Regions from separate parts of the Alteribacillus bidgolensis genome, predicted to be linked through region 2. Evidence: predicted binding sites of a transcription regulator. Region 2 holds the regulator's gene; the other holds the start of a gene.
What was found. Region 2 encodes LexA, which represses DNA repair genes until DNA is damaged. Its sites were predicted from a motif close to CGAACATATGTTCG; they were not measured.
Positions count from the first base shown of each region.

Region 1: the regulator LexA is predicted to act here: its motif matches at 4,271-4,284, upstream of CEF16_RS09265 (YhjD family protein).

Region 1 covers NZ_KZ614149.1:1,819,354-1,831,297, reverse strand. The annotation lists gene CEF16_RS09285 (ABC transporter ATP-binding protein) at 1-424, shown strand, start outside; gene CEF16_RS09280 (BCCT family transporter) at 708-2,360, opposite strand; gene CEF16_RS09270 (potassium channel family protein) at 2,774-3,427, opposite strand; gene CEF16_RS09265 (YhjD family protein) at 3,867-4,247, opposite strand; gene CEF16_RS09260 (IDEAL domain-containing protein) at 5,264-5,563, shown strand; gene CEF16_RS09255 (polysaccharide biosynthesis protein) at 5,849-7,189, shown strand; gene dcd (dCTP deaminase) at 7,344-7,886, shown strand; gene CEF16_RS24850 (hypothetical protein) at 8,266-8,388, opposite strand; gene queC (7-cyano-7-deazaguanine synthase QueC) at 9,107-9,799, shown strand; gene queD (6-carboxytetrahydropterin synthase QueD) at 9,799-10,248, shown strand; gene queE (7-carboxy-7-deazaguanine synthase QueE) at 10,245-10,964, shown strand; gene queF (preQ(1) synthase) at 10,970-11,461, shown strand; gene CEF16_RS09225 (hypothetical protein) at 11,458-11,694, opposite strand; gene yunB (sporulation protein YunB) at 11,675-11,944, opposite strand, start outside.
Region 2 covers NZ_KZ614149.1:1,007,909-1,019,852, forward strand. The annotation lists gene CEF16_RS05230 (YneF family protein) at 66-290, opposite strand; gene sirA (sporulation inhibitor of replication protein SirA) at 485-925, opposite strand; gene tkt (transketolase) at 1,142-3,139, opposite strand; gene CEF16_RS05245 (DUF896 domain-containing protein) at 3,419-3,658, opposite strand; gene CEF16_RS05250 (YneB family resolvase-like protein) at 3,804-4,460, opposite strand; gene CEF16_RS05255 (hypothetical protein) at 4,504-4,689, opposite strand; gene lexA (transcriptional repressor LexA) at 4,851-5,474, shown strand; gene CEF16_RS05265 (YjcZ family sporulation protein) at 5,593-5,682, opposite strand; gene CEF16_RS05270 (histidine phosphatase family protein) at 5,952-6,707, opposite strand; gene glnA (type I glutamate--ammonia ligase) at 6,849-8,201, opposite strand; gene CEF16_RS05280 (MerR family transcriptional regulator) at 8,282-8,680, opposite strand; gene CEF16_RS05285 (methionine gamma-lyase family protein) at 8,799-10,043, opposite strand; gene hflX (GTPase HflX) at 10,103-11,356, opposite strand; gene CEF16_RS05295 (AAA family ATPase) at 11,371-11,944, opposite strand, start outside.

The DNA.
Region 1 (11,944 bases), 810 kb from region 2:
ACAAATCGGGAAACCGGAAACTGTTTATCGTTTTCCACAAACCGAATTTGTAGCATCCTTTGTAGGAAAAGCCAATTTAGTCCATGGCTTTTGGAAAAATGGAGAATTTCATCCTAATGGCAGCGAAATGGTTGCTTGGGATAAAAAAGATATATCCCCTTACTTTATGAAAAAAAATATCATGCCGGTTCGGCCAGAAGAATTAAGTCTTAGCAAAAAGGGAAACGGGATATCAGGTTATGTGGAAAACGTACAATTTCAAGGAAAAGACCTTCATTATACTGTTCAAGTAGGAGAGGAGAAGTGGACAATTCATAGTCCGGCTGATGAATTTTTTCACCCTGGAGATCAAGTCATCATTTCGCTTACGGAAAAAAGATGGAGCGCCTATCAAGGTGGACAAAAGCTTATCTTTTCTTCCTGACAAACAGACAGCAATAGCTGCAATGGTTTAAGAACAAGTTAGGAGCACTGCACTTAGAAACTTTTAACAATATTTTTTAAACCTGTTGGGAAACGATTAATTTTCCAACGGGTTTTGTACCTTTAGAAAAATTTTAATAGGAACGAGTAATGGAATGACTATTAGCGGTGAAACAGGGTATGGTGAAGTGTCCAGCTGTTAAGTCCCGAAAAAACCCTGTTGGGATGGGGCATCTCAACAGGGTTTTTTGGGCGTTTAATGAGAACCGGTCAGTCGGTTTGAATTAATTGGTTGATTTTTTCGAAGAGTCTTCGCTGTCTGTGTTCTTTATGGAATCTCTGGAAAAGTCATCAATTTCTTCTTCTAATTCATCGAGAATTTCCTCTTTCATTTTTTTCATTTGATGCTGGCGTTTTTGCTGTTTTTCCTGTCTTAAGTCCTGCGTAAACATTTTAAACATCGAGAATACCATTACGGTCATGATAATGGAAAACGGTAGAGCTGCTACAATAGAAGCGGTTTGGAGCCCTTCAAGTCCATTGGACAATAGCAGCACAGAGGCTGTACCTGCAATGAGGAGTCCCCAAGTAATTTTTGTGAACAGCGTTGGATCAAGGCTTCCCTTTGAAGTCATGGCGCCCAATGTGTAAGAAGCGGAGTCTGCTGACGTAATGAAAAAAATTAAAATTAATACTAATGCCAGTCCATTTGTTAATCCCGCTAAAGGAAATTCTTGTAAAGTCGCAAACAATGCAAGTTCTACCGTATCGTTAACAATATCAGCAATAGGAGCTATGCCGTTCATTTCAAGGTTTAAGGCTGAGCCGCCGAAGACGCTGAACCAAATAACAGCGAGTAAAGACGGAACTAAAAGAACGCCGGCAATAAACTCCCTAATTGTGCGGCCTCTTGAAATTCTCGCAATAAACATTCCCATAAACGGAGCCCAGGATATATGCCAAGCCCAATAAAAAATGGTATTTGTCCCAATCCAAGTGCTGTCGGTAAACGGAGTCATCGTTAAACTCATCGGAACAAAATTGGAAATATACGCGCCAAGCGAAGTGGTTACGCTTTCTAATAAATAGATGGTAGGGCCGAGAAAGATCACAAAAATAAGAAGCAGGCCTGCAACGGTTAAATTCACGATACTCAGGTAACGGATGCCTTTGTCGAGCCCAGAAGCAGCAGAAATCATAAACAGCACGGATACGATTCCAATAATAATCAGCTGTGTGGCGGCATTATTAGGCATCCCTGTCAGGTAGGAGAGGCCTCCACTTATTTGCATGGCGCTTAGTCCAAATGTAGTAGCAACCCCTGTAGAGGTAGCTAATACGGCAAGTATATCGATGCTCTGCCCAATTTTTCCGCGCACCTTATCCCCAAATAAAGGATAAAACGCCGAACTGATTAGAGCGGGCTGGTCTTTTCGGAACTGAACATAACCAAGTGCCAGGGCAACTAAAGAAAAGATGGCCCACGGATGAAGAGCCCAATGAAAAATTCCGTAATCCAGCCCTAACTGTGCTGCTTCAGCTTGCGTTTCCACATCTCGGCCGAGTGGTGTATCGACATAATAGAGGACTGGTTCAGCTACTCCCCAAAACACAAAGCCGACGCCTATCCCCGCGGAAAACAACATGCCAAGCCAGGCATAAAAGGAATATTCCGGACGGTCTTCTGGCTTTCCAAGACGAAGCTTTCCATACGGACTTAGCGCTAAAAATATAATAAAAGTTACAAAAAACGCAGCAACCATCATGTAAAACCAGCCGAAGGTTTCAATGGTGAAATTCAGTGATGTTGCAGCAATGCTGGCTAAATGATTCGGCCGTATAAATCCCCAGAGCACAAATAAGAATACAAATATAGCGGATATAATAAAGACAGTTCCAGGTTTTTTAGTAGTATATGTATAGTTGTCTGTTCCCAAGTATGTCACTCCTACATCAATAGTATAGCTGATTGCCTTTACCCTTAAGCCGGCTTTCTTGAAACGCATTTTTTGACTTTTTATACTTTAAGGATGTTTAATTTTATTAAAGTAGTAAAGTATAGGGCTATAAGGACTTGGCGGCAAACCGAGTTTTTCTAATACTTTAGGAAAGTTTAACTTTGTTAAGGATCAAAGTATAAGCAAAACTCGACTTCCGCCATTCGGACTTAGCGGTAAGCCAAGCTTTTCTAATAAGATAAGAAAGTATAAAATGTTGCGCTTTGATGTCTAGCTGCAGCGCCCAGCCTCTCGGGGTTAAATAACCTCCAGTCATTAAAGGCAAAGAGCCCTTTATTGCCTGGAGAACATTTACCTGTCGAGGCTGATAAGGGCGCTTGCGCTTTTTTTTATTAATTACTATCTTCAAAGCGTTTTAAGTCGTTTTTATGTCCTATGACAATTAAAACATCGTTTTCAAATATTTTGTCGTCCGCCATCGGGGAAATATTGATATCTTTTCCTCTTTTAATTCCTAAAATGGTTATTCCAAACTGTGCTCTAATATTTAGGTCCATCAGTGTATGGTTATCCATGGAGCGTGGTGCTGCTATTTCCACGATAGAAAAATCGTCAGAGAGTTCGATATAGTCAATAACCTTTTCTGAAACAAGGTGCTGTGCGATTCTGTTACCCATATCATGTTCTGGATGGATAATTTTATCCGCCCCAATTTTGTCGAGAACTTTGTGATGATAGTAGTTTTGTGCTTTAACCCAGACAGAATCGATTCCCATTTCTTTTAATAGCAATGTGCAAAGAGTGCTGGCCTGAATATCATCTCCGATGGCTACAATGACATGATCAAAATTGGTGATACCGAGACTGCGCATGGTTTTTTCATCTGTTCCGTCACCAACGGCACTATGGGTAGAATCATTTACTATCTCGTTTACTTTGGATTCATTGATGTCAATGGCAAGTACATCATGGCCCAGCTTATACAGTTCAGTGCTGACGCTGATACCGAATCGTCCTAGTCCAATAACAGCAAATTGTTTCTTCATGGCCTTGTTTGTCTCCCTTCTGATCCCTGGTAAACATAATTTTGGCTGCTGTAAATGCGCAGGCGTTTTTGCGATGGACACTTGCCATCAAAAACACCACTTCCTATGCATGGATATATACACAGCCCCAACGCCATATATCATAGGGCGCCTGTACTTTTCTTATAAGATAAGAAAGTATAAAATGTTGCGCTTTGATGTCTAGCTGCAGCGCCCAGCCTCTCGGAGGCCCGCGGCGGTTTAAGGTACGTTTGCTAAAATCGAGAACATCGTGTTCCTACCGCAAAAGTCAGTCCATCCTGTGCAAGCCAGTTCGGCGTTCTCACAGCACGTGAGGAACTTAGCCGAACGTCTTTAAAAACAAGGGCGCTTACGTTTTCTTATTGTAATGTACTCTCCGTGATTATTGTTTGTCAATTATCGATTTTGTTACATCTTGTTAGTGAAGGACGGAGTCGGATTGAAGCGGGGAGGTTTTAAGAAAATAGGCTTCCATACAATGGCGGGTTTGACGCTTTAAATTTGCATTTAAATAACTGCTTGATCCTTCATACCCTCTGCACACATAACTGTAGCGGGAAAACATACCGTCATTTTCTTGGAAGGTTACACGAATACGGTTTTGATGCATGTATTGTTTGATATGGCGCATGTCTTTGTGCAGCATACGTAATGCCTCCTGTATCATGTCCAAATAGGGACCTTTCACTTTAAACGCTCCACTTTCAAAGAGTTGAAAGTCTTTTTCAAGGACTTTTTTTACAAGAGGAAGCAAAATAAAATAATGAATCATAATATGTTCTTCTTCTTTAATTTGCACGAGTACCCCTCTTTTCATTTTTGCGAACGTTTGTTTGTATTTTTATTATAACGAAAGCTCGTTTTATTATACAAGTGGAGTTTTTTTCCGCTAATATTTTCATTTAAAGAAAAAAAGCTGAGATCAGTTATTTAAATAGAGCAGCAACATAGGTTATAATATAAGAAAGCGCATACAAAAATAAAAACAGATGCGTCCTAAATAAAAATAAAGCCGCGCTTTTTTTAAAAGAGGAAGTCGCGACGTGGAGATAAACATTCTGTGCTCGGGGTTTGAGTCGTTCGGGATTGGAAAGAAGCAGAGATAAAACCACCGAACAGCTCGTGAAAAGACGTGGAGATAGAAAGATTTGAAAAATGAAAATGTAAAACGTAAAGATTGTAAGCTCTCCGAAGGGAACAAAGGGGTGCAGAGCAGCTATAAAAACAATCATAAAAGAGTGATAGCTTTGGTGGCTTCTGCGGTCATAAAAGAACTCATGAGGAAAGAATATTCAGGATAGGGCATAGGAAGATAATGGAGGTTACAAATCTGTGAAGGAATTTCCGTTGTCTGGATCGAATTAAATAATTAATAAAGAATTGTATAATAGCCCGCATTTCTAACACAGCCAGCACATATATATGCAATAACACGCTGCAACGTTTACTGTAATGGATTCAAAAGCAGAAGCTAAATCAAAGGCATAATTCATTTGTTCCCAGCCGCCTCTGTTGTCCAGCTCAATCTTCTAAGACACCTTCCATGTCTTATAACAGGAAAAAGTTTTGCAAGTATTAGAAAAAACTGATCATTTTTCTATGAACACGAGACAGGAAGCAGACATCAAGAATGAAACTTCAATAGAAAGATGTAAGCAAAAAGCGTTTAGAGGAAGCGCCATGCGGGTATGTAGTCAGTAAATAAATACATGCTTGAGCCCGGGCCAGTACTTCATGCGCGCGTCGCCCGCCAAGGACAGGACAGAAAGCCAAATACCGGTAAAGTCCGGTGAAAGGATAGGGGGTTCGACGAAAATGTTACATCCTACTCATGAACAGCATTTTATGAAAAAAATAAAGTCGGCAAAGCATGGCAGAAGACCATCAAGACAGGTGCTTCAATCGCTATATGCCCAAATGACCATGGAATACGCTGTTTATTCCTTTAATAAGGAGCGGCTGCAGCGCATGATTGACAAAGCATTAGATCAGAAAGACCCGGAAAGTTTTCAAGCATTAACAAGTCAATATAATGCCTTAATTGGAGAATACAAATTTGGCAAAGTAATCTCTGAGCAAGGATATGAAATTGAGTTGGACTTTAAAGTGAAATAGAAAAAGAAACACCGTCAGCCTGGTTGAAAGTGAACTGTACCCCTTAAAATGGACAGTTTAATAAAAAGCGCTAAGCTGCTAGTAAGTGACCTCGGTATTGGGCCGGGGTCATTTTTTGTAGAGATCATTGACTTGGTGACAAGCCAAGTTTTTCTAATTTTAAGGTTAAGAAAGTACACGTTAGACATCACAGCCAAGTTTTTCTCATACAGGCTTCGTCAGGATAAATACTTCTGCAACTTGTCTCATATAAATAAAAGAGTTGTGGAGAGAAGGGGAGGCCATATGAAAAATACGTTTGTTGTCGGGACATTCTTGCTTATTGTGGCGGCATTTTTAGGAGAATGTTTGGAATTCTTGATTAATATGGTGTTAGCCCGTGAACTGGGAGAAAAAGGACTCGGTTTGTATATGTCCATTCTTCCAACGATAGTATTTTTAGTTGTGATAGCGAGTATGGAGCTGCCCATATCGATTTCAAAAGCAGTAGCAGAAAAGGAAGAGACATACCATAGAAGTTTGCTTTACCATACGATACGTTTTACGGGTACTTTTATGGTTGCATGTTTGGCAGCGGCCTTTATTGTATTTCCTCTGATTCCGGTCTTTGATCAGTATCACACAGCATTGCCATACTTATTATTGATTCTTATTCCTGTCATCGCGTTGTCATCGATTGCTAGAGGTTATTTTATGGGAACGCAGCATATGGGGAAAATTGCGGTAGCTAATTTTTTAAGAAGAGCAGTCCAACTAGTCCTTTTAATAGCAGTATTCCAATTATTCCATTTTGAAGCGGATACTGCAATACTATTAAGCTTGTGCACTCTGATAGGTACCGAAATCGTGGTGTTTTTATACTTGTTTGTATTATTTTTAAGAGAAATGAAAAGGTTGAAAAAAACACCTTCCGAGCCTATGAAAAAAACATCTGTCTTACACACACTTTTGGCTGTTTCCCTGCCGACAACAGGACTTCGAATCTTTCATGCTGCTTCCTTTGCGGTCAAGCCGTTTTTGATAAAAGCAGCCCTTATGAACGCAGGAGTGGTAGAAGAACAGGCTACTGTGCAATATGGAAAGCTGGCAGGGGTTGCGTTTACGATTGGGTTTTTCCCAGCTTTCATTGCTCATTCATTACTGATTATTCTTATTCCGACTGTTTCTGAAGCATATGCCAAAAAACACGTTTCTTCGTTAAGCGCCCTGTTAAATAAAATTATGGCGGGAACGTTTGTCTATGCTGTTCCGGCTGTTTGGATTTTTTATTTTTTCTCAAGCGAATTGACGAGCCTGTTTTTTGAAAAGTCGCCTGCAGCGGTTTACTTGCAGCTTTTGGCTCCTTACTTTTTCTTTCATTTTTTTGTCATACCGATGCAAGCCTTTCTTATTGGTCTTGGACTCGTAAAGGATGCATTTCTACATTCTATCTGGTCGACGACGGTTTCATTTATACTCATGTATGTACTTGGCTCCATGCCGCAGCTGCAAATGGATGGGGTCATTATAGGAATGAACACAGGCATTATTATTCTTACGTTTATGCATTATTTGACGATTCGAAAACGGTTGGATCAGCCAGTAGGATTAAGCTTCCGAGAAATACATGAAGGAAAAACATTCTAAAAAATGTAGAGAGGAGACTAGAATGGAAACAGGATGAACGATTCATCCATAAAAAAATGAACCACAATCTTATCCTTCTCTAGCGTAAGCTTGTGCAATTATATATACTAAATAAGAGAAAAAGAATTTAACGAGAGACCAGGAGGCAATACTGTTGATTTTATCGGACCAAACAATCAAAACCATGATAGACCAAGAGGAGCTGCAGATCGATCCCATCAAGGAACATCAAATCCAGCCAGCATCCGTAGATATAAGACTGGGCACTCATTTTTTAAAAATTGATGAAAATGCGATTGAATCCATTGCTCTAGATGAACCGGCAAAATACGTAGAGTTTGAAAGTGAAGAAGTCATCATTCCGCCTCATTCTTTCTTGCTTGCTACCACGAAAGAATATATCCGACTTCCAGATCAAGTGACTGCATTTGTGGAAGGAAGAAGTTCTATCGGCCGGATGGGGCTGTTTATACAAAATGCCGGCTGGGTCGACCCCGGCTTTGAAGGGGAAATCACCCTTGAACTTTATAACGCTAATCGCCTGCCTATCCGGTTAAAAGCCGGGCGCCGAATAGCTCAGCTCGTATTCGCATTTATGGATAAAAAAGCAGCGGTGCCATACCAAGGAAAATATCAAGGACAGCGAAAAGCAGTTGGAAGCCAAGTTTACCTCGATGAAGAAACAAGTGAAAAATAACTTCAAAAACAAAGCCGCCAAGGAGCTGTCTCAAAAGCATGGGAGGCGGCTCTTCCAATGTTGTATGAAAACACATCGCCGTTCCGTAAAAGAACCAGTCGGCAGCAGAAGAAAGCCTGATTTTATGCATTAATTTTTTGACTTTTGACACTTAGCAGAGTTTTCAGGTGAAATGGGTTAATGAGTGAGGCGGCTGCTGGTACTGAAGCTTACCGTGAATCGGCTTGTTTTAAAACAGTTTTATTAGAAAAACTCAGCTTACCACCAAGTCCGAACGGCAATATACTTTGAACCTTCAACAAAGTCAAATATCCCCAAAGTATAAAAAAAGAAGGCATCCTCTAAGTGAATAACACTTAAAAGATACCTTCCATTCGTTTTATTTTAAGAAAAAGTGGTCGATATGCCCTTTTCCGGCTTGATACTCTTTAATGACACGCGCAGCTTCTTTTTGTGAACGCGCAAACTTATTTTCAAGAAAATCCTCAAAGAATTTCTTCATTTGTATTCCTTCTTTCTATTCATTATGTCTTCATTATCCTCTCCCATACATTTTTTAGCAAAATCTAAATATAAAGAGGAAAACGGAAACATTTCCTGTGGAAACGGATAAAAACCGGTATTTTCTTTAATTTTCTTCAAATTACTCTTTTTTTCTTCTTTATTCAGGGAGCGCTAATAGTAACTTCTTAAAAAGAAACAAAGCAACGGAAATAATAAATAGCGATGCTGTACTCTTTATGGGAAGATAGAGGGGAAATTCGGATACAAAACGCAAACGTGTACAGCTGCTTTCAAATAAAATTATGAAGCTTTGGAATTTATTTGGTATTTGGGTTTTTGTGGATTGGTTTTTCCGATCGGCTGGGAAAGTGATAGCAGAACGCATAGAAGAAGAATCACAGGTTCGGTGAGCTGCAATTATTGCAATGTCACTACCTTCAAGGTTATTATTACTCTAGGCCGAAAAAATTGTTAGAACTTTATATATACGATCTATAAGACGTAAAGGGTTCGGTTCATCATAGAATCGAGCCTTTTCATTAGGAAATCATTTATTATGTGAATAGTGCTTTCTTTAAGCAAGGAAGTTTTAAAAAGCTAAATACAGCTGAAAATGTTATAATGGGAATGTTGTCAACAAATAATTGTTCAGCTGAAGACAGACAATGTCTTATGGCTATATAAATATATTAAAAGTTGTGTCTTCAAGCAGGCACATGGATAAGAAAGAGGGATTGGCCTTGAGTTTTGCTAATGAAAAGGCAGTAGTCGTATTTAGCGGCGGCCAGGATAGTACCACCTGCTTGTTTTGGGCGCTTGAACGATTTGAAGAGGTCAGTGCTGTCACCTTCGATTACGGCCAGCGCCATCGTGAAGAGTTAAAGGTGGCGAAATCTATTACAGAAGAGCATGGTATAGAGCATAAAGTGATGGATATGTCGTTATTAAATCAGCTTGCTCCAAACGCATTAACAAGAGATGATATAAAGGTTCAGGACGGCCAAGATGGAGAATTGCCAAATACCTTTGTGGAGGGAAGAAATCTGTTATTTTTCTCCTTTGCAACGATCTATGCGTCTCAAAAAGGGGCAAAACACATTGTTACCGGGGTTTGCGAAACAGATTACAGCGGTTACCCCGATTGCCGCGATGTGTTTGTCAAATCACTGAATGTTTCTTTAAACCTAGCGCTGGATAAAGACTTTGTACTGCACACCCCGTTAATGTGGCTCGATAAAAAAGAAACATGGGAGCTTGCTGATAAACTTGGCAGACTTTCCTATGTTAAAGAAAAGACATTAACCTGCTACAACGGCGTCCCAGGGGACGGCTGCGGAGAATGTCCAGCATGCAGGCTGCGCCAGGCTGGTTATGAACAATATATTAAAGAAAAGGAACGGGAAGAATAATGCTTCATCAATTTTACCCGCAAGTACAGCATGAATACCGATATGAATTGAATAAGGATATGCATTTGGCAGCAGCGCATTTTATCCCTGCAAGTGCTGCAGGCAAATGCACAAATATTCATGGACATACGTATGTCATTAATCTGACCATCGCGGGAGACGAATTGAATGACACTGGCTTTTTAATCGACTTTAAATTGTTAAAAGACATTGTTCATAAGCGGTTTGACCATTCCTTATTAAACGATTACCACGAATTTGGCGAGTCTCAAACAAATTCAGCAGATACGTTTCCTACTACAGAAGTAGTGGCAAGGACGATTTGGCAGCTTGTGCAGCGCGAGTTAGATCAATGTGACAACAAACCGTGCTGCCTTCAGGTGCTTGTGCGGGAAACACCGACAAGCTATGTGGTGTACCGCCCGAAGAAAGGGGATTTTTCATCATGAAAAAAGTCCCTGTATTAGAAATTTTCGGGCCGACTATTCAAGGAGAAGGAATGGTTATCGGACAAAAAACAATGTTTATTCGGACCGGCGGCTGTGATTACCGCTGTTCATGGTGCGATTCGGCTTTTACGTGGGATGGTTCGCAACAAGCGGAGCTGTTAAACGTTGATGAGATTATTGAAAAGCTCGAAACCATTGGCGGTGCTGCTTTTAACCATGTTACGATTTCAGGCGGAAATCCAGCTCTTCACAGCGGATTGGGTGAAGTCGTTAAAATGCTGCAAGAAAAAGGAATAAAAACCGCTGTAGAAACACAAGGTACGATTTGGCAGCACTGGATGAAAGACATTGATGAAGTAACGATTTCTCCTAAACCGCCTAGTTCTGGCATGGATACAAACTGGGAGCAGCTCGATGAATATATTCGCCAATTAAACGATCGGGAAGATAAAGAAGTCAGTTTAAAAATCGTCATATTTGACGATAAAGATTTGGAATATGCTGTAGACGTGCATCAGCGATACCCGCACATTGCTATGTTTTTACAAACAGGTAATGAGCATCTCGAGACAGCCGATAACAGCTGGCTGCTGTCTCATTTATTAAACAGATATGAAGAGCTGGTGGAAAAAGTTATTGCTTCTGAGCGTTTAAACGAAGTGAAAGTCCTGCCGCAGCTGCATACATTGCTGTGGGGGAATAAACAAGGAGTGTAAGAAATATGCCGGAAGGAAAAGGTGTAGAGCACCTTTCCCACTTGGGAAGTGAAGATACGAGCTATACGTTTGAATATGATCCGTCTCTATTAGAAACGTTTGAAAATAATCATCCGAACCGGGACTACTTTGTAAAATTTAACTGTCCTGAGTTTACTACGCTTTGCCCGAAAACAGGACAGCCTGATTTTGCTGCCTTATATATTAGTTATATACCTGAAAAGAAAATGGTAGAAAGCAAGTCATTAAAATTGTATTTGTTTAGTTATCGCAACCACGGCGGTTTTCATGAAGATGCGATCAACATGATTGTCAATGATCTGGTGGAATTGATGGATCCACGCTATTTGGAAGTGTGGGGGAAATTTACTCCGCGCGGCGGCATTTCGATAGATCCATATGTCAACTACGGCCGTTCGGGAACAAAATACGAAGAAATGGCGTCTCAACGGCTGCTCTATCATGACATGCATCCAGAAAACATCGATAACCGCTAATCCTGACCTGGTCCGCAGATCTGCTGCTGGATCAGGTTTTTTAGCAGATAAGAAAGCATACATTCTGTCGTTTTTGATGCATGTTTATCAGTGGACGGGCTGCTTGTGTGCACACGATAATGAGGAACTTTTGCTAAATATGTTCCTATAGAAGAAGTCAGACCTCCTGTGTAAGCTATTTCAGTGTTTGTCACAGGAGGTTGTTTATAGATATTATTGTTTAGAATTATCAACTTCTTGTTCTTCCTCTTCAATAACTGCTGGTGTTGAGATTTCCCCTCCACCTTTTTCGCTATAAAAATCAGGTACGTCACCTGGGACAAAAAGCATTCCAACTGGGATCGTTGTTTTCACTACGCTGGTATCCGTAGCAAATGGGATAATGATTTCTACATCTACTTCTAAATCAAGAGAGACTCGGACCCAAGTATTGTTAATCCCTTTTTCCTGTATTTCTTCGTTTAATTCAACATCCACATCACC
Region 2 (11,944 bases):
AGACTGCTTCAAAATGGCATGTGAAACTCTAAACGTCCACAGTTCCTTTTGAAACAGCCTCTTGATTACTTTTTATCTTGTTGCTTCTGCATTGCTTTCATCATCTGATTTATTTTCTTTTGAGAAGGGTTTTGTCCCATTTGCATCATCATTACCCGAAGCATTTGCTCGTTGATTGGCGGGTTTTTCTTCAAATAGTTCATCATTGTTTTTCGAGCAATAAAAAATCCTAATGCAGCACCCGCCAATAGACAAAGCACACCGACGAGTACAAACCAAAGCCAGTCCATCCTCTAATTTCCTCCTTCTAAAGCCATTAAAACAAATATTCTGTAATAATTGCCACGTTTAACCTATATAATTATAACGTATCCCCTGTGCCATTAAAAGAGGTGAAGAAAATTTCTTTATAAAGGCGGCTGAAAATACGGAATTTCAATACAACAAAAAAGAGCAAAATTAGAGACCAAGCTTTACAAAAACATTATAAAACGGAAAACACTTTTAATGGTTTTAACCAGCCGTACGTTTCTTTTTCAAAATTGACAGCAAATACATACGGGGACAAACTTTTTAAACAGTCAAAGACTTCCCATTCGACTTTAGGAGAACCAGAGTGAGTAAAATGCACAAATCTGTCATCAACAAACAATTTACTTTTTGACTTTTCTGAAAAATATAAATAACCTGTTTCGGCTTTCTCTTCTTTATACCCAATGTTGTGCAGTTGACATGACAGGGAGTCATTCCAGTGAGCAGGTAAGATGGCCTCCGTAATATAACGTATTTGTTTTTCTAAAACAGGACGAGCCCACTCGTATGCACGCTCATAATCAAGAAACAAACGAAACAACTTGTTTTCAGATTGATAATATTGCATCGCTACTTCTTTTGTAATAATGACCATTTGAAACCGGGTTGTCATGATTTCTCCCCCTTCACTGCTTTTATTATATAATACCTCATCATAAGTAAAAGTCCTGTCATTTTCTGAAAATAATTAATACTGATTTTGTCGAATAAAAAATTGAGAACATAGTTAGAGGTAAAAGAATAACATTTATATCTTTATACCTAAAAAAATAGAAAAACCCCGAAAAAAGAGCAATTTATTTGATTACTCTTTTTCGAGGCGCCAGAATTATTTTGAATCCAACAAAGATTTTGCTTTAGCTACAGCATTTTCTACTGTAAACCCGTATTCCTGTACAATTTTATCTCCAGGGGCAGAGGCACCAAATCGATCAATGCCTAAAACAACCCCATTATACCCTACATACTTATGCCATCCGTGGGAAGCTCCCATTTCTAATGCAAGAGCAGGAACACCTTGTGGAAGAATTTCTTCTTGATAGGCTGTGTCTTGTTCATCAAAAGCTTTCCAATTTGGCATACTTATAACATTTGCTTTTATTCCATCCTTTTCCAGCTCACCTTTTGCTTCAACGGCAAGTGATACTTCAGAACCTGTAGCGAGAAGAAGTATATCCGGACGCTTGGAAGATTCTGAAAGAACATATGCTCCTTTTTGCACTCCTTCTTCTGCTTTATCAACAGTACCTGGAAGTGTTGGGAGGCCTTGTCGAGTTAACACAAGTGCGGTTGGAGTATTTTCACTTTGAAGAGCAGCTTTCCATGCAGCCGTTGTTTCATTTCCGTCAGCCGGACGAATAACATTTACATTAGGAATTGCTCTTAAAGAAGATGTTTGCTCAATAGGCTCATGAGTTGGGCCGTCTTCCCCAACAGCAATGCTGTCGTGAGTGAACACATAAGTTAGCGGCAGTTTCATGAGAGCACTCAGGCGAAGAGCCGGGCGCAAGTAATCCGAAAATACGAGAAAGGTGGAAACGTAAGGATGGACGCCTCCATGAAGTTTTAAACCGTTTCCGGCCGCAGCCATCGCAAACTCACGCACTCCAAACCATACATTTCTCCCTTTATAATTATCACGGCTGAAGTCTGATTCTTCTTTAATTAACGTTTTATTAGAAGAAGCAAGGTCAGCTGAACCGCCAAACAAAGAAGGAACCGCTTTTGATATTTTTTGTAGTGCTTCTCCGGAAGCTGCTCTTGTAGCAAGTTTTTCGTCATTGTATACAGGCAGTTCTTTTTCCCAGTCCGCCGGAAGGTCTCCTTTTATGGCACGTATAAATTGTTCAGCCAGTTCAGGATATTTTTCTTTATATGTTTCTACCTTGTCGTTCCATTCTTGTTCTTTTCGTGCACCTTCTGCTTTGCCTTCAGCAAAATGTTCTGTTACTTCAGCAGGTACATGAAATTCTTCTTCAAAATTCCATTTGTACGTCCCTTTAGCAAGTGTTACTTCATCTTCACCTAACGGAGCACCGTGGGCTGCATTTGTCCCGCCTTTGTTCGGAGAGCCAAATCCAATCTCTGTTTTTACTTCAATAAGAGATGGACGATCCGAGTTTTTCGCTTCTTCGATAGCGCTTTCGATTGCTTCAAGATCATTTCCATCTTTTACAAGAATCGTGTGCCAGCCATAAGCTTCATAACGTTTCATTACATCTTCGGAGAAAGATTGATGCAGATCTCCATCAAGAGAAATATCATTTGAATCATAAAGTACAATTAACTTTCCTAACTTCAAATGGCCAGCTAATGATGCAGATTCAGATGAAACCCCTTCCATCAAGTCTCCATCACCGCATAAAACGTAAGTGTTATGATCTACTACGTTAATATCTTCTTTATTATATACAGCAGCTAAATGACGTTCTGCCATTGCCATTCCTGTGGCCATCGCCAATCCTTGTCCAAGCGGTCCTGTTGTAGCTTCTACACCAGGTGTATCTCCGTATTCAGGATGTCCTGGGGTCTTGCTGTCCCATTGTCTAAAGTTTTTTAATTCATCCAGTGATAAATCATATCCGCTTAAATGAAGGAGACTGTATAAAAGCATAGAACCATGCCCTGCTGATAATACAAATCGATCACGATCAAACCAGTCAGGATTGCCCGGATTATGTTTCATAAATTTACTCCACAATGTATAGGCCATAGGAGCAGCGCCCATCGGTAATCCCGGGTGACCGGAACTGGCCTTTTCAATACTGTCAATAGATAGTGTACGGATAGTGTTAATGGCTAATTCTTCCACACTCTTAGCTGCCATGTCATTCCCTTCCTTTCCCAAAATTCAATATGTATTATTACCTACGTATTTAATCATAAACGTTCTATCTTAATAGTACAAGGCTGATGTCAAGTATTATCGATAAACGACCTTCAAACAATTTGTTTTTTAAAATAAAGTACCTGAAAACGACTGCTGATAAATTTTAAGCATATTGCCATTTTAGATCATAATTAGAATTGTATCCGATTTTCACAGTAATATATAAAAAGCCTGATGGTGCGTTAACCATCAGGCACTTTTTATCTGTATATGAAACTACTGACGATAGTTCAAGTTATTTCTTTTCGTTTTAACTAATTGATCGGGAGTAACATCTTTACCATTCGGATCCACAACTTTTACGGATTGCAGCTGGCTTTTAAAGGAGGAACGGAATTTAGATAAATATTCTTGCCGCAGCATTTTCTGTTCTTTTTCTTCCTGCTCCGTTAAACCCGTAGTTTTAGAACGGTTAGCTAGTTCATTAATACGTGCAATCTTCTCTTGAGAAAGCATAAATGTATGAAAACCTCCCTAATGTTCCGCTTTTTTAACTTGTCTTTTAATGTAAATGATCTATTTATGATTTGCAACAGCTATTGTACTTGATGAGAGGCGCTCCATAACACTCAAATTCAAAATTTTCCAAGCAACAAAGGAATTACTCCGAATTATTAGCTATTTTCTCCATGTGTTCTTTGTACCTTCTGTGTACAGTAGCCTTTGAAACATCATAACCAAATCCACGCAATGTTGCTGCAATATCATAAAATGTCAGTTCTAATTTTCTAAGCCGAACAATTTCTTCAATTGGTGCATCTTTCTTTTTCCTTCCGCCCTGCCTGCGGTCAGATAAATTTTTTTCAGGCTTATATCCACTGGCTACTGCTTGTTTCATTCCTCTTTTAATCTTTAAATTATGTAATTTTCTTTGATGTTCTTCTACCATAGACAATATATCCATCAACATGTTATCAGTTTCAGACAACTGAAGTACTCCTTCGTCTTTCACCGTATATATAGGGATATTTAGTTTAAATAATTGATGAAGCATGGCCACTTTGGCATTTCCTCGTCCTAATCTAGTATCATCCTGTATACATAAAACATCAGCTTCTTTTGCAGATAAAAGATCCAGAACTTCAAGCAGGCCATCCCTTTCAATCGAATACCCGCTAGCTTCCTCTGCAATAATTTTTGAGAGGTAAAATCCCTTTTTTTCTGATAAATGAATGAGTTCTTCTTGTTGCCTTTTTAATGATGATTTCTGTGTTTCTTTATTTGTACTTACCCGGCAATATATTATGCAGCTTTTCAATAATTCCCTCACCTTTTCATTAGCTCATATTTATTTTCCTTTTTCACTCATCCACCCACGTATAGGTTAGCACATCTTCTTTCTCTTCATCCAGCGTATTTACATACACGTCTTTATCTTCTTCATACGAAGTTAATTGAACAGTTAATACGAGTGAAATGATAGAAATAATAAAAAGAATTAAAATGGCCCATTCCTGACTGCTTAACTGTTTCATTTTGGTATACATTACTTTCCCTCCGACTCATGAGAATGTATGTTCTTATTATGATTCAGTATAAAGGGAACCTTTGTTCCCGTCAAGTGATAATTAGAACGAATGTTTGCGTACATATGTTTTCCATGCTATACTTAACACATGAAAATATTAGAAATAGAGGTGCTGAACCGATGCCAAAATTATCGAAACGCCAGCAGCAAATTTTAGATTATATAAAAGATGAAGTCCGGCAAAAAGGTTATCCTCCTTCCGTACGTGAAATCGGTGAAGCTGTTGGCCTCGCATCCAGTTCAACGGTGCACGGTCATCTCTCCAGGCTTGAAAATAAAGGGTTGATTCGGCGTGACCCAACCAAGCCAAGAGCGATTGAAGTATTAGAACTAGAAGACGTGCAGCCGCACATTTCAGAAAGCAATGCTGTTTATGTTCCTGTATTAGGTAAAGTTACAGCGGGGGATCCAATTACTGCTGTAGAAAATATTGAAGAGTATATCCCCTTACCAGAGCGTATGGTCTCAGATGAAAAAGTATTCATCTTAACTATTCAAGGGGACAGTATGATCGAAGCTGGTATTTATGATGGCGATCTCGTCATTGTTAGACAACAGCAGACCGCAGATAATGGAGATATTATTGTAGCAATGACAGAAGAACTTGAAGCTACAGTAAAACGCTTTTACAAAGAAGAAAATTTTATTCGTCTGCAGCCAGAGAATGCTGCGTTGGAACCAATTATTTTAGACAATTGTACTATTCTGGGGAAAGTTACGGGTGTATTTCGAACGCTGCATTAATTGTCCATATTTTACATGAAACAACCCGGCCATCAATGTTATGAAACATTAGCCGGGTTATTTTTGGCCTCTCATTTTACTGCACTATTGACAAATCACCCCACGTTCGAAGCGGTGATTAGTATTTAACAAATGCAGTTCCTACGATGATTAGCAGTATAAATAATACTACAATCAACGCAAAACTGTCTTTATAACCGTATCCCATTAATATCCCTCCCCTGACGTGTCCTCTTTAATAATTTATGATCTCTCTTTAGATTTGTTTAGACAGTTGTATAACCTTTTCAGAAATAAATTATTAATAATTGGATGTTGGTCTAAGAGTAGAAAAACGCGGCTTGTCGCTATATAAAAGACCACTAATGAAAAAGGAAAAGAACTTCTGCTAAAAACGCACATGTCCTTTACCTTGAATCGTTTATCGCTGCATTTTTAAAATGAACCTTTTCGTTTCTATTCATTTCTCCTTCATATTTATTCCATCCAACTCATCCATTGTCCTAAAGTTAGATAACCTGCAATTTCATAGCCGTTTCCCTGTCCAAATGGTTTTACAACTACTGTTCCCATGTTAGGAATCTGACCTAACCCTACGCCTGGGGGAAAACTGTGAGCGACAACGACCTTATTTTTTCTCGGAGCAGGCGGTATTTCTAGAAATGAATGTAGGGAGTTTAAAATTCTTTCCTGTTTTATGGCACTCATATGACTTCCCAGTCTATAAATATTAATCCAAAAAGGGTCCTCTACGAGATTGCTTTTGCCAAAAGCCAATTCAGCAGTTTCTCTCGTTCGGCAAAAAGGAGCAGTTATAATTGGATACTCAATAGGAATACGTAACGTGCGAATTACTTCTCCGTATAAAACAGCTTGTCTTCTTCCTGCCTCAGAGAGATTTCTTTGAGTAAAACAATTTTCGAAAAGGAAATTCGGTTGATCTTCTCCTACGGTTGCTTCTCCGTGCCTCGTATAAAAAATATATCCCCCTTCTTGGAGCAAATCGAGCAGTGATCGGTTGATGAAAAGAGGTTCTGCTGTATATCCATCAGCAGCGTTATGTGGTGGCGCTGCCCCGTAACGATTTGGAAGTCCTTCATATACATATGATAGAACCGAGTTTAGGTGCTTTACATTCAAAATGTTTGCCGATGCTGTTTTAAAAAGCTTAAAACGTTCAGATTGGGCAAAATGGTACAGTGCGGGGTCTACAGAACGCAAACGTATATTCAATGTAATTACTCCTTCTTACAACGACTAGGCAATGGTTAATATATGTTATCCCCCATAAAGTGTGCAGACGTCTCCCTGTTGCCTATACCAAACGTGTAAAAACCCCTTGATGATACGTCATCAAGGGGTTAAAAATTAATTTTAGTATGTGGAGAGAAATTGTTCTCTTTCCCAAGGGTGTACTTGAGAGCGGAACATATCCCATTCGATTTCTTTTGCTTCTGCAAAATGTTCAATAGCATGAGGTCCGATCGCATTAACAAGAACTTCGTCGTTTAAGAGACTGTCCAACGCTTGTTTAAGGTCAGCTGGAAGATCTTTAATGCCTTCTTCTTCACGCTCTTCTTTGCTCATGACATAAATATTACGATCGGTTGGCTCAGGCGCCTTGAGTTTTTTCTTAATACCGTCAAGACCTGCAGCAAGCATTGAAGCAATAGCAAGGTATGGGTTAGCAGCTGGGTCTGGGCTTCTTACTTCTACACGTGTGCTAAGTCCTCTAGAGTTAGGAATACGAACAAGTGGACTTCTATTTCTAAGCGACCAAGCTACATATACAGGAGCTTCAAATCCTGGTACAAGACGCTTATAAGAGTTAACGATAGGGTTAGTCAATGCAGTGAATGCTTGAGCGTGCTCAAGAATACCGCCTAAAAACTGCATTGCTGTTTCACTTAGTTGAGAGTCTGTGCTTTCATCTAAGAAAGTGTTCTCTTTGCCTTTAAACAAGGACATATTACAGTGCATCCCGGAACCATTCACCCCAAACAATGGTTTAGGCATAAATGTCGCATGCAAACCATGCTTTCTTGCAATGGTTTTTACTACAAGCTTAAAGGTTTGAATATTGTCGCAAGTAGTAATTGCATCAGCATATTCAAAGTCAATTTCATGCTGTCCAGGAGCAACTTCATGGTGAGAAGCTTCAATTTCAAATCCCATATCTTCAAGCTCAAGTACGATATCGCGGCGGCAGTTTTCACCTAAATCTGTAGGGGCAAGGTCAAAGTACCCGCCTTTATCATTAAGTTCCATTGTAGGTTCGCCTTTTTCATCATTTTTGAAGAGGAAGAATTCTGGTTCTGGTCCAATATTGAAAGCAGTGAAGCCCATTTCTTCCGCTTCTTTTAATACGCGTTTCAAAATACCACGCGGGTCGCCGGAAAATGGTTTTGGTTCTCCACCTACTTCACCAGGTTCATATATGTCGCAAATAAGGCGTGCTACTTTCCCTTTTTCAGGAGTCCAAGGGAATACTACCCATGTATTTAGATCAGGATATAAGTACATATCAGATTCTTCAATTCTAACGAACCCTTCTATGGAAGAACCGTCAAACATCATTTTGTTATCCAAAGCTTTTGATAGTTGATCCACTGGAATTTCTACGTTTTTAATAATACCTTGAAGGTCTGTAAATTGAAGTCGAATAAATTTTACGTTTTCTTCTTCAGCCATTCTTGTGATATCTTCTCTTGAATACTTGTTGGCCATTTGGTGTGTCTCCTCTCTTTCGTTTCAATAAATAATAGTATGAAATCTTCTGTCATGATGGACAAAAGGAAATCACCTGATCAATGAAAAAATCTGGACAATTGTCCTTGGATCATTGAAGTTCTTCCCTGCTTTCCTGCAACCAATACTTCATTTTTTAAGTGTCGACGCAGTTCTTTATCACTCATACTTTCTGTATTTTTAAGAACAGGCTTCGGTTTTTCCTCTTCATTTTGGGCACGCAGTTCAAAAATTTCTTTAATTCCTGATAAATTCACTCCGCGTTCAATGAGAGTTTTAATTTCTAACAGCCTATCTACGTCATTAAATGAAAATAATCGTTGATTGCCTTCAGTTCTTGCAGGATAAACAAGACCATGTTCTTCATAATACCTAATTTGCCTAGCGGATAGTTCTGTCAGCTTCTTCACTATGCTAATAGGAAATAAAGGCATATTCCGCCGGATATGATCACCCATTTGGCTGCCTCCTTCCCTTAAGAAGTTATTTTCATCCTACACGATGTTAGGTTTTTAGTCAAGTACATGTTAGCTTTTTTTACATTAATTTTTTCAGTAATGTCAGATGTCTTTTCACCTATTTTTCCGTATAGGAATGAAACGGAGGAATCAACTTCTCTTCGATCAACACATTTAATGCATGCGAAACAGCATATTTCACATGAGAAAAGGTCAGACCTCCTTGGATATAAGCTGTATAAGGGGGCCGCAGCGGTCCATCAGCAGACAATTCGATACTAGAACCTTGTATAAAAGCCCCAGCTGCCATAATAACTTCATCTTCATAACCTGGCATATTTGATGGCTCTGGTACAACCTTAGAATCGACTGGAGAAGCTTCCTGAACAGCCTGACAAAAACGAACCATCCTTTGTTTATCCTCAAATGTCACTGCTTGAATAAGATCCGTTCTTTCTTCTGTTGAAGACGGAAAAGTTTGCAGGCCCGCTTCTTCAAGAAGAGCGGCTGTGAAAAAAGCCCCTTTTAACGCTTCACTAACAACGTGTGGAGCCATAAATAACCCCTGATACATTTCGAGAAGGCTGTTTAACGTTGCTCCGCCTTCTAGACCGATTCCTGGAGCAGCAAATCTAGAAGCGGCTTGTTCTACATATTGATTCTTCCCTGCAATATATCCGCCTGTTCGTACGAGCCCGCCTCCTGGGTTTTTTATGAGAGATCCAGCTATTAAATCTGCTCCAACATGTCCAGGTTCAGTCGTTTCCACAAATTCACCGTAACAATTATCAACAAATACAATGACATGAGGGTGAGATTGTTTAATTTCAGTAATTATTTGTTTCATTTTGTCCATAGGGATAGAGGGACGGGAGGCATACCCTTTTGATCGCTGCAGGGCAATGACCTTTGTTTTCGATGTCATATTTTCCCGTATGGCTTCACTATTTGGATATCCATCTTTATTTAAAGGCGCAACATCACAAATTATGCCATACTCTACCATCGAGCCGGTTTTGTTGTCAGTAAGGCCGATGGCAGTTTGCAGCGTGTCATAAGGCATTCCTGCATACAGCAGTCTGTCTCCAGGTCTTAGTATGCCGAATAACGCTGCATTGATCGCATGCGTGCCTGATATAAATTGATGTCTAACGATAGCCGATTCAGTTCCAAATACTTTTGCATATATGCGATCAAGCGTTTCACGGCCTGTATCGTCATATCCATACCCCGTGGATGGATTAAAATGAAACGATGATACACCTTCCTCTTGAAAAATATTTAAGAGTCTTGCTTGATTCCAATCAGCTGCTAATTCTGCTTCACGTATTTTAGATTGTATTTTGGCTTCTGCTTGATTCATTAGATTTTGTAATTCTCCCTTATTATGCCAAGGTGAAACCATTTTTTATTCCCAACTTTCTACATGTATGCTTCATATTTTTTTATTGTGCCGTTAATTGGATGATCTGGGAGCACGTAACCTTTGCAATTAAAACTGTTTTCCTCTTCCAATAACTCTTCTTCTTTAATTAGTGTATATCTTTGAAGTTCGGATAAGCTTTTTCCATCTTTTGTCGGAATTTTTACGTGATAATAGTCCATTTGTTGTTTTAACGTTTCTTCCATTAACGTAAGGAGTTCTTCAGTATCTTCATCACTGAAAGCAGAAATAAAGATGGACGGCCGCTCAGAACTAGGTAAAGCAGCTGGTTCTTTAATGAGATCACTTTTATTGAATACAGTTATAGAAGGTATCGCATTTGCTTTTAATTCACTCATAAGCTTGTCCACTGTTGCCATTTGTTCATGGGCTTCTGGATGAGATGCATCCACCACATGAAGAAGTATATCCGCTTCTTTTACTTCTTCTAATGTAGAACGAAAAGCAGCAATTAAAGTTGTCGGCAAATCCTGGATAAATCCTACCGTATCTGTAAGTAAAGCTTGATAACCAGATGGAAGTTCCATTTGTCTAGTCAGCGGGTCCAGCGTGGCAAATAATAAATCTTCTTGAAACGTATCAACACCAGATAATTTACTTAAAAGTGTTGATTTTCCAGCATTAGTGTAGCCTACAAGTGCAAATTGAACAGCATTGTTTTTGCGCCGCTGTTTTCGATAACTTTCTCTATGGGCCTGTACATCAGCAAGCTGCTTTTTTAAATCATCCATGCGTTTTTGAATATGACGCCGGTCTGTTTCAAGCTTTGTCTCCCCCGGTCCTCTCGTTCCAATCCCCCCGCCAAGACGGGACAGCACTTGGCCTTGTCCGGATAAACGCGGCAATAGGTACATCAACTGGGCTAGTTCTACTTGAATTTTGCCTTCCTTTGTTTGTGCCCGTGATGCAAAAATATCAAGAATGATTTGGGTGCGATCTATAACTCTCACATCAATTTCTTCATCCAAGTTGCGGATCTGTCCGGGCGATAATTCATCATTGAAAACAATTAAATCAACATCTTTTTCAGCTGCTGCAAGCGAAAGTTCAGCTACCTTTCCCTTACCGATATAGGTAGCAGCATCAGGGCGTTCTCTCGCTTGCACAATCTCCTCAACAATCTCTCCGTTTGCGGTGTGAACTAGTGCCTTTAATTCATCCATTGACATTTGATAAGATTCCGCTTTCTGCTCTGATAATCGACAGCCTGCAATGATTACTCTTTCTTTCATACATGCACCTCTTTTCAGCACTCTTCTATTATAAAGTCCCCTGCTTCCAATGTCATGAGCGTTTGTTTATCTATCTTTTCTTCTTTTTCTAGTATTCGAAGAGCATGCCTTCTAATGACACGTTCGATGAGGTTGCGGACATAACGTCCATTGTGACTTTTTTTCTCATAGTACGAGATCGAATGAAAATGTCTTCTCATCTTACCTATGAGCTCTTCTGTACATTGATAATCCTTTTCCTTTGTCATCCGCCTAAACAATTCAAGCATTTGTGTGCCAGTAAAATCATGAAAATACAGTTTATTTGGAAACCGTGAAGGAAGCCCTGGATTTAAAGAAAGAAACCGTTTCATTTCTTCTGGGTACCCTGCGAGAATAAGAATAAACTTATGCTGGTTATCTTCCATTGCTTTTACAAGGGTATCAACGGCTTCACGGCCAAAATCCTTTTCTCCGCCACGTGCTAGAGAGTAAGCCTCATCAATAAACAGAATACCCCCCTCAGCTTTTTTTATTAAATTTCTCGTTTTTTGAGCAGTCTGACCAATATATTCACCGACGAGATCTGCTCGCTCTGCTTCAATAAAA